Linked DNA regions of Roseiflexus sp. RS-1. The protein of the gene in region 2 interacts with the protein of the main gene of each other region in a pairwise test. Links are inferred from orthologs where the notes say so. Each region holds a gene or a part of one and is shown on either strand. Other genes may lie near its edges. The genes, in order: dprA and recA.

The links.
Region 1: the proteins of recA (region 2) and dprA interact in binary tests that used the Bacillus subtilis proteins (3 or more experiments, as listed by UniProt). The link is inferred for Roseiflexus sp. RS-1 from one-to-one orthologs.

Annotation. Positions count from the first base shown.
Region 1 is NC_009523.1:5,745,786-5,755,393, forward strand. What follows is about bases 2,983-5,953. They hold dprA (DNA-processing protein DprA), read left to right. Parts: upstream 2,983-3,912; coding sequence 3,913-4,995; downstream 4,996-5,953. Other genes in these bases: ROSERS_RS23575 (IS110-like element ISRfsp2 family transposase), read left to right, coding at 2,983-3,809; ROSERS_RS23585 (CAP domain-containing protein), read left to right, coding at 5,140-5,781. In the rest of the region: ROSERS_RS23565 (ABC1 kinase family protein), read left to right, coding at 124-1,770; ROSERS_RS23570 (fused MFS/spermidine synthase), read left to right, coding at 1,838-2,689; more of ROSERS_RS23575, read left to right, coding at 2,847-2,982; ROSERS_RS25495 (pseudouridine synthase), read right to left, coding at 6,191-8,065; ROSERS_RS23605 (ABC transporter permease), read left to right, coding at 8,653-9,608. UniProt on the Bacillus subtilis protein: Protein that helps load RecA onto ssDNA during transformation. Binds cooperatively to circular ssDNA, is able to bridge different segments of DNA. Favors the loading of RecA onto SsbA- or SsbB-coated ssDNA and formation of RecA-DNA filaments.
Region 2 is NC_009523.1:3,913,811-3,923,323, reverse strand. The notes cover bases 3,916-6,791. They hold recA (recombinase RecA), read left to right. Parts: upstream 3,916-4,760; coding sequence 4,761-5,822; downstream 5,823-6,791. Other genes in these bases: ROSERS_RS16030 (MBL fold metallo-hydrolase), read left to right, coding at 6,528-6,791; ROSERS_RS16035 (regulatory protein RecX), read left to right, coding at 5,829-6,518; ROSERS_RS16045 (sortase), read left to right, coding at 3,916-4,547. Also shown: ROSERS_RS16070 (nucleotidyltransferase family protein), read right to left, coding at 1-200; 3-hydroxyacyl-ACP dehydratase FabZ, read right to left, coding at 527-958; ROSERS_RS16055 (glycosyltransferase family 4 protein), read left to right, coding at 1,092-2,243; ROSERS_RS16050 (glycosyltransferase family 4 protein), read left to right, coding at 2,248-3,348; more of ROSERS_RS16045, read left to right, coding at 3,645-3,915; more of ROSERS_RS16030, read left to right, coding at 6,792-7,190; ROSERS_RS16025 (CTP synthase), read left to right, coding at 7,429-9,102. UniProt on the Bacillus subtilis protein: Multifunctional protein involved in homologous recombination, DNA repair and competence.

The DNA.
Region 1 (9,608 bases), 1.8 Mb from region 2 along the record:
CATGTGCAAACGGTCACAAAGCCGACAACGACCGGTTCCAGCACCGGCGCCATATCTGCCCTTCCGCCGCTGCCGCCCGATCTTCGCCCTTTTCCCGTACCCAGGCGGCGGCGGTTTCTTCGTGTGTCCTGGTTCTTTTTCCGCGTTATCGTTCATGTCTTCATTTTCGACATTCTGTTCAACCGCTACCGGCTGACGCGCTGGTACGCGCAGCGCACCGGAATCAGGCGCTACCAGCGCATCGCACGCGATTTCCGCCGCCTGGCAGTGCGAATGGGAGGCGTGCTGATCAAACTCGGTCAGTTCCTCAGCGCGCGCGCCGATGTCCTCCCTGCAGTCATCACCGATGAACTGGCCGGCCTGCAGGATGAGGTGCCGCCAGCGCCGCTTCCGTATGTGCTGCAAACCCTCATCACCGAACTCCGTAGACCGCTGGCGGACATCTTTGCCCGTTTCGATCCAACCCCTGTAGCGGCAGCATCGCTCGGTCAGGTCTACTACGGTGAACTCTGCGATGGGCGATCGGTTGCCGTCAAGATTCAGCGCCCACGCATCGATGAGATTGTCGAGATCGACCTGAGCGCCGTACTGTGGGCGGTGCGCATCGTCAAGAACTACCCGTTGATCCGGCGGCGGGCAGACCTGGAACTGTTATTCGAAGAATTCGCGCGTGTGCTGCGCGAGGAACTCGACTATGAGCGCGAGGCGCAGCACGCGCTGCGGTTTCGGATCAATTTCGCCGATACGCCAGGGGTTTACTTTCCCAAACCGTACCCCGAACTCTCAACCCGGCGCGTGCTGATCATGGAACGGATCAGCGGCATCAAAATTAGCGATTACGCTGCGCTCGAGCGCGCCGGCGTGGATCGCACCGAAGTCGCAACCCGGCTCAATCGCGCTTACCTGAAACAATTCTTCCTCGATGGCTTCTTCCATGCCGATCCCCACCCCGGTAATATCTTCGTGCGCGTCGAAGGTCCGCCGCCGCCTCAGACCAATGGCGTCAAACCGGGCGCACCCTTCACCCTCATCCTGCTCGACTGCGGCATGGTCGGTTATCTGCCGCCGACGACCATGGAAATCATGCGGAGCGGTGTGATTGGACTGGCGACCAACGATCCAGAGCGGATCGTCGACGCTCTCGACCGTCTGGGAATGATCCTGCCGGGCGCCGACCGACGCCCGATCGTGCAGGCGTTGCAGATTGTGCTGCGTCATACCTATGCGCGCACGCAGCGAGAACTGACAAACATCGACGTTGAAAAATTGTTCGATGAAACCGAGCATCTCGTGCGTGATCTGCCTTTTCAGATACCACAAGACCTGATCTACCTGGGACGGGCGATCAGTCTGGTGAGCGGGATCGTGACCGGGCTACATCCCGATATTAACCTGTTCGAGGAGACGCAACCATTCGCACAGGCAATGCTTGATCGTGAACGAAAAAATGGCGATTGGCTGGAGGAGATCCGGCGCGAAGTGACAGCGCTCAGCCAGGTTGCAGCGACACTGCCGCGTCAGATGGATGCGTACTACAAGGCGGCCAACCGCGGTGAACTGCAAATGCGTGTCGATCTGTCGCGTCTCGAACGCGGTATGAAGCGCGTCGAGCGGGCGACCAATCGACTCTCCGGCGGCATCATCGCAGCGGCGCTGTTCATCGGCGGCGTCTTGCTGCGGATCAACGGCTTTGCCGACGAGGCGTTCTGGTCGTGGGTTGCGGCTGCTGGCGCTACGTTGTGGACGATCTGGCCCCGCAGCGAGCGGTGAGCACGGTCTGTATCCGCGTCCTGACGACTGCGCGTGTGCAGAGCGGGTGTCTCGCGGAGGATCATCCATGGCTTTGGAAAGCGCACAATCTCGCCTGGCATCGTACACTGCTGCGCTCGCCGAACGCCTGGATCGGCTTCGCGCACTCCCTGACGGCGTTCTTTGCGATCGCTCGTTGCCGCAGGTGCGTCTGTGGGTCATTAAGGAAGGGACCTTTATCAGCCTCTTCTTTCTGAACCCGGCGAGCGGCGCGCTCGATGGACCGATGTCGCGGATCGACATTGAGCGTCCGCTCCACCTCCTTGCGCCGTACAATCGCGCACTTCTGCTCACCCTCCTCTGGCGTCCATCACCGCGCCGTGTGTGCATGCTGGGTTTCGGCGGAGGGCGCATCTCACTGGCGCTCCACGCGCATCTCCCCAACGTCATTATCGATAATGTCGATATCGATCCGGCGTTTGAGATGGTTGCCGCCACGTACTTCGGAGTGACCTTCGATGAGCGGCAGCGTCTCCACATCGCCGATGCACAGGAGTACCTCCGGCAATCGCCGCACCGCTACGACATCATCTTCATGGATGCATTCAGCGATGCGCGCGACCATCTGGATCACCTGGCAACGGCTGAGTTCTATGCCCTCTGTCAGAAGCGCCTGCTGCCCGGCGGCGTTATCGGTATCAATCTGCTCCGCAGCGACCCACGCTTTGCTGCGAAAGCGCACGTGTTCCGCACGTCCTTCCGCACAACACTGGCAGCGCCGCTGCGCCATTCGCTGGTGCTGTTCGGCGCCGGTCGTATGCCAGCGCCGGTAACAACCCTCAGGGAGCGCGCGCACGACCTGGCGTTACGGTATGGCTTCGACGCCGATCTGACCGACATTGCCGCAACCCTGCGCCCTCTGCGCGATAGTATAATCTAACGGGACACGGTATACCGTTCTGCGCCAGGTTCACGAGATCGCCGCGGAGTGTTGGGTAGCCGTGTCCTTCAACGCGACCAAGCCGAACAGTTATCTGGGCCCTCAAACCCGCATATGCTAGCAAGGCTGGCGCCGTTTTCCTCAGGAGGTTCTGTGTATGGCTTCCCGTGAGTCGCTCTTTATCGGCATTGATGTCTCCAAACAGACGCTGGATGTGGCGTTTGGCGCCGACCCGCACGCGCCACGCGAGACGATACCGTCTACCGACGAAGGTGTCCAGCTCCTGGTCACGCGACTCCAGCGCCTGCAGCCGACCCTGATTGTGCTGGAGGCGACCGGCGGGCTGGAGCGCATGGTGTTCGCCCAACTGCTCCAGGCTGGCTTGCCGACGGCGCGGGTGCAGCCACGCCGCGTGCGCGCCCTGGCGCACGCGGAAGGACGCCAGGCGAAGACCGACCGCCTGGATGCCCGGTTGCTCGCCCGCTTTGCCGAACGGGTGCGCCCGCCGCACCACCAAGCGACGGACGAGCAGCGCGCATCCTTGCGCGACCTGCTGGTCCGGCGGGAGCAGGTGATTCAGATGCGGACGGCTGAGATCAATCGGTTGACGGCTGCCGCGCCGAACCTCCGCCCGGGCATCCAGCAGCATATTGATTGGCTGGATCAGGAGATCCGTGCGCTTGAGCAGGAACGCGACAACGAGGCGGAGCGCACCGACGAGGTGCGCCGGAAACGGGAGCTGCGCGAAAGCGTGCCCGGCATCGGCGCGATCACCGCACTGAACCTGCTGCTCCGCCTGCCCGAACTGGGGACCATCAAGCGCACGGAAGCGGCGGCCTTTGTGGGCGTTGCGCCGTATGCCAATCAGAGCGGCGCACAGCACAAACCCCGGCATATCTCCGGCGGCAGGAGGGATGTGCGCAGCGTGTTGTACATGGCGACCCTGGCGGCCACGCGGCGCCGTCTGGTCAGGCGCGCCTTCGATCAGCGCCTGTGTCAAGCTGGCAAGCCGCGCAAGGTCGCCATCGTCGCTGCGATGCGCAAGCTGCTGACTATTCTCGGCGCAATATTGCGTCAGCAAAAGCCCTGGGATCCGGCTGTGCATACGAGCGCCCCTTGACAAGCAACACAGTTACTCTGTGGTAATGTCGAAGCGATATACTACACACGGTCGGCAGGCGAGCGCTGCCATCGGTTGCGTTTGCAGAAACATCGGGGGCGTCATGGACAACACGCGCTACTATCTCGGTTTCAACTACGTGAATGGCATTGGTCCGGTGCGACTGGATCGCCTGATCGAACAGTGCGGCTCGATCGAAGCAGCCTGGCATGCCTCTGCTACCGAACTGATGGCGATTGGGTTGGAATCCAAACTGATCGAGGCGCTGATCGAAACCCGGCGCACCCTCGACCTCGACCGGGAAATGGAACGTCTCCAGCGCGCCGGAGTTGCTCTCATTGATCGTGAGAGTCCCGCGTACCCCGCCGCGCTGCGCCATGTCCCGTCCCCGCCGCCGTTGCTCTACGTGCGTGGCGCTCTCTCCGACGTCGATTCCTGGAGCGTCGCCGTGGTGGGCACCCGCCAGCCGACGGCATACGGGCGCGAGGCGACCCGCCGCCTGACGACCGGACTGGTTGAAGCCGGCGTGACAATCATCAGCGGTCTGGCGTTGGGCATCGACAGCATCGCCCACACGACGGCGCTCGACGCTGGCGGTCGAACGCTGGCGGTACTGCCATGCGGCATCGATCTGGTCTACCCCGAACGGCACGACACCCTGGCGCGCCGTATTACCGACCACGGCGCACTGATCTCAGAGTTCCCGCCCGGCACACGACCGACACCCCAACTGTTCCCGGTGCGCAACCGCCTGATCAGCGGACTGGCGCGCGGCGTGCTGGTGGTGGAAGCCGGTGTCAAAAGCGGTGCGCTGATCACCGTCGATTATGCACTCGAACAGGGGCGCGATGTCTTCGCCGTGCCCGGACCGATCTTCAGCCCGCGATCTGAAGGAACCAATCGCCTCATCCGCAACGGCGCAGGGCTGGTGACGTGCGCCGGGGATATTCTCGAAGCGCTCGACATGAGCACGGCGGCGAGCCAGCAAGAGGTGCGTGCCGCTCTGCCCGACGATCCCGTCGAGGCGGCAGTGCTGGCGCTGGTCGGGTACGAGCCGCTCCATATTGATGATCTGCAACGACGCACATCCATGCCAGTCCACGAAGTGTCTGCAACACTGACGGTGCTCGAACTCAAGGGCTTTGTGCGTCAATGTGCACCAATGTGCTACGTTCTGGCGCATTAACCAGCAGACCTATCCAACCGGCGTACCAGGAGCTATGGGCAGCGGGGACTATCGGGCTATTTGCAGGAGAAGAAGCATACCGTAAAATTCAGGTAAAGAGGTGCAACACGTGCATTGTACCAGGACGTCTCAGGGAGCGCTTCCATGCATTGTTCTTTACCCTACGCTCTTCGTATTACCCTTCTGCTGCTTATCGCTGTGCTGGCGCTGACAACGCCGACGCTCTTCGCCCAGACGACGACCGATTTCCCCTCCAGCATTGGTGAACCGGCCACAACTGATGATACGCTGAGCTCCATCCACTCAGAGACGAGCAATGCGCCCATGGCGAGCCACACAGCGTATCTGCCGCTCGTGCTCAAACCAGGGACAACGGATAGCAGCAACTCGAGCGTTCTGCCGCCGCTGGCGCAGCAGGTGGTCGATCTCACCAATGCGTACCGTGTTGCAGCAGGATGCGCGCCGCTCGCAGTGTCGCCGCAACTCACTGCGGCAGCGGCAGCTCACAGCCAGGATATGGCGCAGAACAACTTCTTCAGCCACACCGGCTCAGACGGTTCCACACCCTGGGATCGAATCAGGCGAACCGGGTATTCCTACCGGAGTGCGGCTGAGAACATCGCCGCCGGTTACCGCACTGCCGGGGATGTGGTGCAGGGATGGTATAGCAGCCCCGGACATCGACAAAATATGCTGAACTGTGATCTGCGCGAAATTGGGGTCGCCTATGCCGATGGCGGATCGTATGGAAGATACTGGACGCAGGTATTCGCAACTCCACGCTAGCACGTCCACGATGGCGCAGGTGGACGTGTAGTTCAACCTCAAGGGTGGATTTCTTGGGAGAGATGAGTGATTTTCTGCATTCCCGTGCGCTTGTGCCCCTCATCCCCCTGCCCCCTTCTCCCACAAGGGGAGAAGGGGGATTCTGGACGTCCTGATGCCTGGAACGGAAGATAACACGCAGGGGCTTCCAAAAAACCCACCCCTGTGAGTCACCTCCTGAGAGCGCGGGCATCGTGCCCGCTTGCCGATGCCCCCTACTTCCTGAGAGCGCGGGCGTCGCGCCCGCATGCCGATGCCCCCTATCTGGGGTTCAAGGACGTCGCGCCCGCATAGCAAACCGGGTGCGGCAATGCCGCACCCGGCGCTTTTTATTCAGCCAGCTGCGCCATTTCAGCGCGAGGCGTCGCGCTTACTCCTCTTCTTCCTCGAGAGAACGTGGCGCAGGGCGATCATTGCCCGAAAACCCCCGCGAGCCGCGATCATTGCGTCGTTCTCCACGATACCCGCTCCGCTCGTCTCGCCGCTCCCGGTACCCGCCGCCCCGCTCATCCCGTCGGAAATCACGCGGTCCATTCGCCCCCCGCTCTTCCCGCCGCTCCCGGTACCCGCCGCCCCGCTCATTCCGTCGGAAATCACGCGGTCCATTCGCCCCCCGCTCTTCCCGCCGCTCCCGGTACCCGCCGCCTCGCTCGTCCCGCCGGAAGTCACGCGGTCCATTCGCCCCCCGCTCCTCCCGCCGCTCCCGGTACCCGCCGCTTCGCTCGTCCCGTCGGAAGTCACGCGGTCCATTCGCCCCCCGCTCTTCCCGCCGCTCCCGGTACCCGCCGCCTCGCTCATCCCGCCGGAAGTCACGCGGTCCATTCGCCCCCCGCTCTTCCCGCCGCTCCCGGTACCCGCCGCTTCGCTCGTCCCGCCGGAAGTCGCGTGGTCCATTCCCCCCTCGCTCCTCCCGCCGCTCCCGGTACCCGCCGCCCCGCTCATCCCGCCGGAAGTCGCGCGGTCCATTCCCCCCTCGCTCCTCCCGCCGCTCCCGGTACCCGCCGCCCCGCTCATCCCGCCGGAAGTCGCGCGGTCCATTCCCCCCTCGCTCCTCCCGCCGCTCCCGGTACCCGCCGCCCCGCTCATCCCGCCGGAAGTCGCGCGGTCCACTCGTCCCCCGCTCCTCCCGCCGCTCCCGGTATCCGCCGCCCCGCTCATCGCGCCGCTCCCGGTACCCGCCGCCCCGCTCGTCCCGCCGATCGCCACGTCCATCGCCTGAACCGCGCCTGTCGCGCTGCTCACGGCCATACCCATCCCGCCCGGAATGGCGAACATCGCGTGGCGGACGTTCATCATGGCGGATTCGCTCGTTATCCCGTGAACTGCGCCTCTCATCGACGACCGGCGGCGGCTGAACGCTTTCAACCGCCTCATCGAGATCAGGGAGAGTCGTGTCCGTCACCTGATCGCCCTTCTGCAACAATCGCGCCGACGGAGTAATGCGTCGCAACCGGCGCCCGCCAGAGACCTGCGTCTCACCCTGTTCACGCCGACGCGGCTGTTCCGCTTCGGCGACCGCCGCGTTTCGTTCGGCGTGTTCTCGCAACATATCAACCTCTTCATCAGTAAGAAAACGCCATGTACCGCTCGGAAGGTCGCCCAATGTCAGCGGACCTTCGCGTACACGGATCAACCGCCGCACCTCATACCCCAAAACGCGCGCCACTTCACGAATCTGGCGCTTGCGCCCCTCGTGCAGGATGACGCGCACCCAGGCGCCATCGGGCGTGCGTTCGATCAGCTCGACCCACGCAGGCGCAGTTTTCACCCCGTCAAGTTCGACACCGGTGCGCCAGGCACGCAGCGCAGCCGGTGAAGGCGCCTCGTTCAAGAGCACACGGTACTCTTTTTCGACCTGGTAACTCGGATGGGTCAATTTCTGGGTCAGTTCACCATCATCGGTCAACAGGAGCAACCCTTCCGAGTCATAATCCAGCCGACCTACCGGAAACAATCGTTGTTCCAGATTGACCAGATCGATGACAGTTGGACGACCCTGCGGATCGTCGGTTGTGGAGACCACGCCAGCAGGTTTGTGGAGCATCACATAGGTGCGGTGATGAATTTTCCCAATCGGTCTGCCATCGACCAGTATCTCATCGTGTTCCGGGTCAACGCGCGTACCAGGAATGCGAACCACCTTCCCGTTGACCATGACACGCCCTGCGGCGATATACTCTTCGCAATCACGCCGCGACGCAATGCCGGCGCTTGCCAGCACCTTCTGTAATCGTTCTGCACTCAATGTTGAACCTGTCTCCTCAATATGCGGGCTGTCACGACATTCCGGCGTTCGCCGGTTTCTCTGCGCCCTGCTCTTTCAATATGCGGGCTTTCGCTTTCCGTATTCCGGCACGATGGGGTGTCGGGAGGAAGCGCCGGAAGATCTCAAAAGGCTCACATTTCAAGCCATCACACTGTCTGCCTGTAAACGGACGCGCACGCTCTGTGGTGTTGCTGGTTTCCCTGCGGCTCCGCGCCGGGGGACGACTGGCAGGTCTCGCTCCTTCATCCCAACGAGGAGTAATGAAGTGTGGACTCGCTCTATTATACCATAGATTCAGCATGCACGTATTGCTGCACAACGCAGAGGAGTCCCGCCCGCTTTGCCCACGGATATGCCACATTGGTGGTACAATTGGCGCGCTGCGCTGGCGGCGCCGTATGCCGCCGGTTTTCCTTGCAACGCTGCACGGCGATCGAGTGTCTTTCACTGCCCCTGCTTGTTGGAGCCTGTATGGCAACGACGACCCGTCGCGTTTTTACACCGACTCCGCCTGATCGGCCGCGGTTATGGAGATTGAAAATTAAATCCGCTATACTGCGCTAGCCGTGGGGCTGAAGCCCTCGGCTAACCAGGGCAAAGCCCGCCTGCGCGGGCTATACCGGATTATTTCTTCAAAGACCATTACCGCTGCGGATAGCATCATCGTGCTGATCATCGTCGGGTTGCTGGCGCTCGGCATCTGGCTGGCGGAAGCAGCGCCGGCAGAGGTGCGTGGACCGGAGATAAGTCTGTCGATTACAGCGCTGCCATTCTACGCATTCCATTCGGTGGGTCGAATGGCTGCTGCGTATGCGCTATCACTTGGCTTCACCCTGATCTACGGCTACGTCGCCGCCTACAATCCGCGCGCCGAGCGGGTGCTGATGCCGTTGCTCGATGTGTTGCAGAGTGTGCCGATCCTTTCGTTCCTGCCGGTCGTGCTCCTGAGTTTTACCGCTATCCTGCCGGAAGGCATCGCCGTCGAACTCGCCTCGATTGTGCTGATCTTCACCAGTCAGGTCTGGAACATGACCTTCGCATGGTATCAGTCGCTTACCACCGTACCGCGCGAACTGCGCGAAGCAAGCAGTATTTTTCGTTTCACCCGCTGGCGCCGCCTGACAACGCTGGAACTGCCGTTTGGTGCGCTTGCCCTGATCTGGAACAGTATGATGAGTTGGGCTGGCGGATGGTTCTTCCTGATGGCAGCCGAGATTTTTACCCTCGGTGCACGTGATTTTCGCCTGCCGGGGCTGGGGGCGTACCTGCAAACAGCGGCAAATGCAGAGAACCTGCCAGCCATTGGCTACGGCATTGCGACCCTGATCGTCGTTATTGTCCTGCTCGATCAACTCATCTGGCGTCCGCTGCTGGTCTGGGCGGATCGGTTCAAACTCGAAATGGTTGAAAGCGATAATCCGCCGCAATCGTGGTTCTACGATCTGTTGCAACACGCAACGCTGAAAGATGTGATCGGCGGGGTTGTTGCACCGGTTGGTCGCACACTGGATGCGCTGTTCGA
Region 2 (9,513 bases):
CGTTCGTGGACTCGAAGCAGTATGTCAACGTCGCTCGTCCCCGTGTGGACTCCCGTAGCCAGAGAACCGATCAGGCGCACTTCGCACAGTTGGGGAAAGGTCGCCAGTGCTGTAGCAGCAACCTCTTTCAGGCGTCGGATGATCTCATCCCGATCCAGGGAGATGGCCTTCACAGAACCGAATGATTCGATCTGCCGCATACAATCCCTCCTGCGCCTGCGCCTCGGTGAAATAATCGGCTGGCTTTCCTGAGGTAAAACCATTCGGATATCGAGGCGGGATGTAGTAACAGAGCGTCTGACCATTTTTCATCCACAACGACATCTTCATATCATTGTATGCGATCTCTTCGATGCGCGCCATAATCCTGCATAACGTCAACATTCCAATGCTCCAACTCCAATGTTCCACGTTCCAACGTTCAACACTAACGCTCAACGTTCCACGTTCCAACGCTCAACGCTCAACGCTCAACGCTCAACGCTCAACGTTCCACGTTCAACGCTCAACCTTCAACCTTCAACCTTCAACCTTCACTACTCAACGCAAACATCAACTCCCCCTCACACACCAACTGCCCGTTCACGGTCGCAACCCCTGTGCCTTTGCCAATGCCGCGCCGCATTTTGTCGAACCGCACCTCCAGTCGCAGCGTATCGCCAGGATAGACCGGCTTGCGGAAACGCACTCCGTCGATCCCGGCGAAGAACGCCATCTTGCCCCGATTTTCCGGCAGACTCAGCGCCGCCACAGCGCCGGTCTGCGCCAGCGCCTCGACGATCAACACCCCCGGCATGATCGGACGGTTGGGGAAGTGTCCCTGAAAATATGGTTCGCCGATCGTCACCAACTTCTCGCCAACCGCGCGCTGCCCCGGCTCGAGTTCAAGAATGCGGTCGATCAGCAGAAACGGATAACGGTGGGGGATGATCGCCATGATCTCCTGGATGGTCAGCATATGCAACACCCTTCCAAACCTGTGCGTCGGTATTGTGACGCCGCAGTATACCAGAAAGAAGCCAGAGCGTTCGCAAACCGAACCTCTGGTACAATGATCCCGCTCTGGACGGCAAAGGAAACAGGTTCGCAACGTGCATCTCGCCATCAACGCCATGTTCTGGTCGCAACCGACCGTCGGCAGCGGGCAGTATCTGCGCATGCTCGTCCATGCCATGCTATCCGTCGCGCCCGATGTGCGGGTGACTCTGCTCCTGCCTGCCGGTCGCCCGGTCGCTGAACCGCTGCCACCGAATGTCCAGGCGGCGCCTGTGCCCACGCCGTTCGATGGGCGCAACGCGAACCTGGCGAAGGTCTGGTTCGAGCAGATCGCCGTTCCACGCGCAGCGCTGCGCCTGAATGCCGACCTGCTGCATGTACCGTACTTTGCGCCGCCGCTGCGCCCGCCGCTGCCGACCGTCGTGACGATCCTGGACATTATTCCGCTCTTGCTGCCGGAGTATCGGGGACGGGCAGCGGTGCGTCTCTATATGCGCCTGGTCGCGCGCGCCGCGCGGCATGCGACGCAGATTATCACGATTTCGCACCATAGCGCCAGCGATATTATCCGTCACCTCGGCTGTCAGGCAGCGCGCGTGGCGGTCGTCCACCTGGCGGCCGGCGCACAGTTCCGCCCGCGCGACCGTACCTTGAGCGAAACGGAAGTTGCCGCCCGCTACAGCGTCACGCCCCCGTTCGTGTACTATGTCGGCGGGCTGGACGCGCGGAAGAACCTGGCGACGCTGGTGTGGGCATTTGCGCGTATGCGATACGCTGGCGGACCTCCCGCCACGCTGGTGATTGCCGGACGTGCGGCTGGCAACGATCCACGGATGTTTCCCGACCTGGATGCTATCATCATGTTCGCCAGAGCCGGCGCTTTTGTGAAGCGCATTGATGTCCCCTACGAAGATGCGCCGCTGCTCTATGGCGCAGCAACGGTATTCGCCTTTCCGTCGCGCTACGAAGGGTTTGGCTTACCGCCGCTCGAAGCCATGGCGTGCGGTACGCCGGTGATCGTCGCCGATGCCGCCAGCCTGCCCGAGGTTGTCGGCGATGCGGCGCTGCGTGTTCCAGCGGAGGACGTGACAGGATGGAGCGCTGCACTCTGGCGCATGCTGGCGGACGACGCCCTGCGCGCCGATCTGTCCCGACGCGGACTGGAGCGCGCGGCGCAGTTCAGCCCGGATCGTATGGCGCGCGAGACGCTGGCAATCTACGCAGCGACACGCAACAGTTCCGGTTGACGCGATGCGCATTCTGATGCTCTCCAAAGCGCTGGTCAACGGCGCGTACCAGAAGAAGTGCGAAGAACTGGCTGCCCTGCCCGATGTCGAGTTGATCGTCGCCGTGCCGCCCGCCTGGCGTGAACCGCGCGTCGGCGTTATCCGGCTCGAACGACGGTTTACCGCCGGCTATCAACTGGTCACGCTGCCGATGATGTTCAACGGCCGCCACCACCTGCATTTCTACCCGACCTTCGAGCGCCTGGTGCGCCGGACGCGCCCCGATATTGTGCACGTCGATGAGGAGTCGTTCAATCTGGCGACGTTTCTGGCGCTGCGGGCGGGAGTACGGCACGGGGCGCGCTGCTGCTTCTACAACTACGCCAACATCGACCGATTCTATCCGCCGCCCTTCAACCTGTTCGAGCGCTATGCCTTTCGCCACGCAGCGCATGCCTTTGCATGCAGCACCGAAGCCGCCGCAATCATCCGGCGCCACGGCTACACCGGACCGCTCACCATTTTGCCGCAGTTCGGCGTCGATCCCGACCTGTACGCGCCTGCGCGGCGCGACCGCCGTAACGCCACGCTGGTCGTCGGCTACATCGGGCGTCTCGTGCCGGAAAAAGGGGTGATCGACCTGGTGGAAGCCGTCGCGCGGGCGCCGTCGGTGCGCTTGCGGTTGATCGGCGATGGCGCACTGCGCCCGGCAATCGAGGCGCGGATCGCCGCACTGGGCATCGGCGAGCGTGTCGAACTGCACCCTGCCGTCCCATCGACCCGCGTTCCCGACGAATTGCAGCGACTCGACGCGCTGGTGTTGCCATCGCGCACCACGCGCACCTGGAAAGAACAGTTCGGGCGTATCCTGGTCGAAGCGATGAGTTGCGCCGTTCCGGTGGTCGGCTCTTCATCGGCAGCCATTCCCGATGTCATCGGTGATGCGGGAATCATCTACCCGGAAGGGGAAATTGACGCACTGGCGGATGTGCTGCGGCGTCTGGCGGATGATCCGGCGCTGCGCGACGACCTTGGGCGACGCGGACGGGAGCGCGTGCTGGCGCAGTTCACCCAGGCGGCAATCGCCCGACAGTACCATCACGCATACCGTTCGATGCTGAATTGAGATCCACAACCGGGCAATGGTGCGTTATACTGGAAAGAGGAGAAAGACGCCAGCCGCAAACGCTGCGGGCGAATTCGCCTGGGAAGAGCGTCATGGTTTGTGAACAATTATTTCGCTCTAGCCCGCGCAGGCGGGCTTCGCCCCACGCCCTCCGCACGCGGGGGGTTGAGCCGAGGGCGTATGGTCTTTGAAGAAATAATCCGTCATAGCCCGCGCAGGCGGGCTTCGCCCTGGATAGCCGAGGGCTTCAGCCCGACGGCAAGAGACAAATACTGATTTATATTATCAATATGCCGATGAAGCACACCATCCGCGAAGCCGTCACCAGCGCACACAACCCGCCAAAGGTCGGGCGTATTTTGCTCAACCCTTTTCGACGTGCGAAGCGTCGTGCTGGCGCTCCAACAACATTTCGCGAAAAACTCTACTGGACGCTTGGCAACCTGCTTATGCTGATCGGCGCCATCCTGCTGGCGTATGTTGGCGGCATCTACGCCCAGGCGGATTACAACCGCTACGCAGCGCGCGGCGACACCGACGCCCCGCCGCCTGCACCGGTCGCCGCACCGCGCGCCCCCGACGCCGAGCCGACGCCATTTGTCGCGCCGCTGCCGTTCGTCGCGCCGCGCCTCAACACCGCCGAAGGGCAACTCATCAGCGACGTGCCGGACATCGTCAGGTCTATCGTTCCATCCCAGATTTCGCGCATCATCATTCCGAGCATCGACGTCGACTCAAAAGTCGTCGAAGTCGGCTGGGAAGTCGCAGAACAGAACGGGCGACAGGTCGCCGTCTGGCAGGTCGCCGAGTATGCTGTCGGGCACCATCGCGGCTCCGCCAACCCCGGCGAAGGGAGCAACATCGTGCTTGCCGGTCATGTTGGCGGCTACGGCAAAGTCTTCAAAGATCTGATCAACGTCAAAGAGGGTGACCAGATCATCCTGTTCGCTGGCGGTCAACAGTATCTCTACGTCGTGCGTGAACAGGTAATGGTGCACGAGGAAGGCGTATCACCCGAACAGCAGGCGATGAACGCCCTCTACATCGCGCCGACCAGCGAAGAGATGGTCACGCTGATCACCTGCTGGCCCGACCGCGGACCGGAAAAATTCAAGTATCGCATCATCGTGCGCGCAACCCCGTATGGCGCAGGAAACGATGAGTCGCTCACCAATACCGAAGGCTGGAATGTGCGCTGATATGCGGCGACGCCGCCGATACGCGCACAGAATCGCCTGCGCCATGAGACGCTGGTACCCGATCAGGCGAACCAAATAGCCCACTTGTGCGAAAAGAACCTTCGTGCTATAATGCACGCATCGTCTGTGGCGCCGCTTTGACAGCGCAGGCGCGATCAGGTAGAGTCATAAGGAGAAGCACGAGTGAGCACATCAAATGGAGGAGCGCAGATCATGGCCCTCTCCCCGGAAAAGGAAAAGGCTCTGGCAGCAGCCATGAGCCAGATCGACCGCAAATACGGCAAGGGCTCGATCATGCGGATGGGGGAAGTCAGTTCCAAACTGGCGATCGAAGTCATCCCCACCGGGTCGATTGCGCTCGACATTGCGCTGGGCGTCGGCGGCGTGCCACGGGGTCGGGTTGTCGAAATCTACGGTCCGGAGTCCAGCGGTAAAACGACCCTGGCGCAGCATATCATCGCTGAGGCGCAGAAGATGGGCGGCATCGCCGCCTTCATCGACGCCGAGCATGCGTTCGATCCGGTCTATGCAGCACGATGCGGCGTTGATGTCAACAATCTGCTGGTCTCGCAACCCGATTACGGTGAGCAGGCGCTTGAGATCTGCGAAGCGCTGGTGCGCTCGAATGCGGTCGATGTCGTAGTGGTCGACTCGGTTGCTGCGCTGGTGCCGCGCGCTGAGATCGAAGGCGACATGGGCGACTCGCTCCCCGGTCTGCAGGCGCGGTTAATGAGCCAGGCGCTGCGCAAACTTTCCGGCGCCATCAGCAAATCACGCGCGGTTGTCATTTTTCTCAACCAGCTCCGCCTGAAGATCGGCGTGATGTTCGGCTCGCCGGAGACTACCACCGGCGGTCAGGCGCTGAAGTTCTACGCATCGGTGCGGATGGACATCCGCCGCATTGAGACGCTCAAGAACGGTCAGGAGACGATCGGCAGTCGCACGCGGGTGAAGGTGGTCAAGAACAAGGTCGCGCCGCCCTTCCGCCAGGCGGAGTTCGATATTATGCACAACGAGGGCATCTCGCGCGCTGGCAATATCCTTGATGTCGGCGTCGAACTCGACATCATTCGCAAGAGCGGCGCCTGGTTCTATCTCGGCGACGATCGCCTGGGTCAGGGGCGCGAAAATGCCAAGCAGTTCCTGAACGAAAACCCGGCGCTGGCAGATGAAATTGAGCGCCTGATCCGCGCTCACGCAATGGCGGCGCCGATCTCGATTGTATCGCCCAAAGAAGACGATGCCGTAGAAGACGCAGGACTGTTCGAGGAATAGCCTTCCATGCCGGAAGGAATCATCACCGCGCTGCGCGCCCAGGAACATGATGCGCAGCGCGTCAATCTGTATATTGACCACGCCTTCGCTCTTGGCGTCAGCCTGACGACGATTGCGCGCGAGCGATTGTATGTCGGTATGCACCTCGATGCTGCGGCATATGCCCGTATTGAGGCAGCGGAGTGCATCGAGCGCGCTGTGCAGACCGCCCTGCGCGCGATTGAGTCCCGCCCTCGCTCGATTGCCGAAGTGCGTGACCGCCTGCAACGCAAAGGCTTTGCCCCTGAGACGGTCAACGCAGCGATTGAACGGTTGCAGGCGAGCGGGTTGCTCGATGATGCGGCATTTGCGCGGTTCTGGATTGAAAATCGGCAAACATGCCGTCCACGCGGGCGTCACGCCCTCGCCGATGAGTTGCGACGCAAGGGTGTGGACGCTGAACTGGTTGCCGTTGCCCTCGATGCATCCCTGACCGACGACGAGACCGGGCGCGCTGAAATGCTTGCGCGCGCTGCCATGCGGCGCTATGCAACCGTCGCCGATTATCAGACGTTCGTCCGTCGGCTCGGCGGCTATCTGCAACGCCGCGGCTTCAGCGCCGAAACGGTCCTTCCAATCGTCGAACGCCTCTGGTGCGAACGCGGCAGTCTGAACGATGCAGACACAGGCGTGGACGTTGAACAAGACGAAGGGTGATCGACTATCATGGCAGATATTCAATATCTGGGGCATGCATGCTTCCGCCTGCGCGGGCGCGACGGCATCGTCATTACCGATCCGTATGACCGTTCTATCGGGCTTGACCTCGGTCGACCGACGGCGCATATCGTGACGGTCAGCCACCACCATCCCGACCACAACAACGTTGCCGCTGTGCGACCGGCGCGCGACCGGGTGATGGTGATCGATGGTCCTGGCGAGTATGAGGTCGGCGGAGTGCTGATCACCGGTGTGCGCACGTTCCACGACAAGAATAGAGGCGCCGAACTGGGGCGGAACACCGTCTACGTCATCCATCTCGATGATATCGTTTTCTGCCACCTCGGCGACCTGGCGCATGAACTGACGGCGCAACAACTCGAAGAAATCGGCAGTGTCGATGTGCTCTTCGTGCCGGTCGGCGGTGGTGAAACCATCGGTCCGGCAGAGGCGGCGTCGGTGATCAGTCAGATTGAACCGCATATTGTGATCCCGATGCACTACGCAGTGGAGGGATTGGTCGGCATGAACCTGGCGCCGCTCGACCGATTCCTTCATGAACTGGGCATTAAGGACTATACTCCTGAAGAACGGTTGTCACTCAACGCGAGCAATCTTCCCGAAGACGGCGAGCAAACACGCATCATCGTCATGCGATCTGTTTCTTGAGGCGACTGCTGAGATCGTGCTATCATGCGCGGAGTATGGTCAAAATATCCCGGTTTGCCGTCTATACGCGGGTAACGCGCAGACAGACACGTCGTTCTCAACGGCGCTCATGGCGCCCGTCAGGTCGGAGTCTCTTGAGGGGAAGGCGTCACTGCCTTCCCCTCAAACTATTTTGCATTGGTTTCGTTGTTCATCATATGGATGAAGATAGAATGAACGAGCAGGAGCAGGACCTTCAATGGCAAAGTACATTTTTGTGACCGGCGGAGTTGCGTCTTCAGTCGGCAAAGGCATTACAGTTGCGTCGATTGGACGCCTGCTCAAGGCGCGAGGGGTGCGTGTCTCGGTCCAGAAACTCGATCCCTATATCAACGTCGATCCCGGTACCATGTCGCCCTACCAGCACGGCGAGGTCTTCGTCACCGAAGATGGCGCCGAGACCGATCTGGACCTGGGGCACTATGAGCGGTTCATCGACGTGAATCTGACCCGCCTCAGCAATGTCACGACTGGACAGATCTACTCGGCGGTCATTCAAAAAGAGCGCCGTGGCGATTACCTTGGCGGCACGATTCAGGTCATTCCACATATCACCAATGAGATCAAGTCACGGATCGCCGCCGTTGCCCGTCAAACCGGGGCGGATGTGGTGATCGTCGAGATCGGCGGAACTGTCGGCGATATCGAAGGGCTGCCGTTTCTGGAGGCCATTCGGCAGATGCGCAAGGATGTCGGGCGCGACAACGTGTTGTATATCCATGTGACCCTGCTGCCGCATATTGGCGCTACCGGCGAAGTGAAGACCAAACCCACCCAGCACTCTGTGATGGAACTGCGGCGCGTCGGTATTACGGCGGACGTCATCGTGTGCCGTTCCGATTATCCGATCACCGACGAGATCCGCGACAAGATCGCTCTCTTCGCCGATGTTGATGTTGAGGCAGTCGTGCCGCTGCACACGGTCGATTCGATCTACGAAGTGCCGCTGGTGCTGGAAGAAGCCGGTCTTGGCGCCTATCTGACGCAGCGCCTGGGATTGAGCGCGTCCCGACCCGATCTCGACGACTGGCGCGATCTCGTGGCGCGCATCAAGGCGCCCAAGCGCAAACTTGCGATCGCGTTGGTCGGGAAATATGTCGAGCTCCATGATGCCTACATCAGCGTCGTCGAGGCGCTACGACATGCCGGGTTACATCAGGGGGTCGATGTCGATATCCGCTGGATTTCATCCGAACAGATCGAAGAGGAGGGGTGCGAGCCGCTGCTTCACGATGTTTATGGCATTGTTGTGCCCGGCGGCTTTGGCGACCGCGGCATCGAAGGCAAGATTGCCGCTGCGGAATATGCACGCGTCAATAATGTGCCATACCTGGGGCTGTGTCTGGGGATGCAGGTGGCCACGATCTCGTTCGCACGGCATATTATGGGACCAGAAAGCCGCGCCAACAGCACCGAGTTCGATCTCCATACACCGCATCCGGTGATCGACTTTATGCCCGATCAACTCGACATTACCGACAAGGGCGGCACAATGCGCCTTGGCGGGTATCCGTGTAAACTGACTCCGGGGACGCGCGCCTATGCCGCCTACGGCGTCGATGTCGTCGTCGAGCGTCACCGCCATCGCTTCGAGTTCAACAACAAATACCGTCGTCTCTTCGAGTCAGCCGGAATGATCGTCAGTGGACAGTCACCCGACGGTCGGTTGGTCGAAATCATCGAACTGCGCAACCATCCATGGTATGTCGGTACACAGTTCCATCCAGAGTTTCAGTCGCGTCCTGATCGCCCGCATCCGCTATTCCGCGACTTCGTCGCAGCTGCGGCGAAGACCTTCCGCGAGGGGGATCAGCGACCGCTTCCGCTGGAGCAGAACGGCGCTGTGACGGAGCATGAGCCGCATAGCCGATAGGCGATAGCTGATAGGCGAGAGGCGAGAGGCGATAGCTGATAGGCGATAGGCGAGAGGCGAGAGACGGCTGGAGCAGAAGGGCGCTGTGACGGAGCATGAGCCGCATAAATGTATTTCGGTCACCGCGTGGGGCGCGCCATTTCCAGGAGTATTCAACCCTGTTCATCAGGTTCAACCTTTGTGAGAACTGCTATACATTCTCAATCTCTATAAGCCTTGCCTGAGGTCGGGTAAACCCTGCGGGCTGAATCAACCCAGGTCTCTCCGGCAATATGGCAGGGATAACAGACACGCCAGCCCCGCAGGGGCTTCTGCGCACTCAGGGAGGGCTTGTGGTCTTTGAGTAATTATTCCGCTACAGCCCGCGCAGGCGGGCTTCGCATTCCATAGCCGAGGGCTTCAGCCCCACGG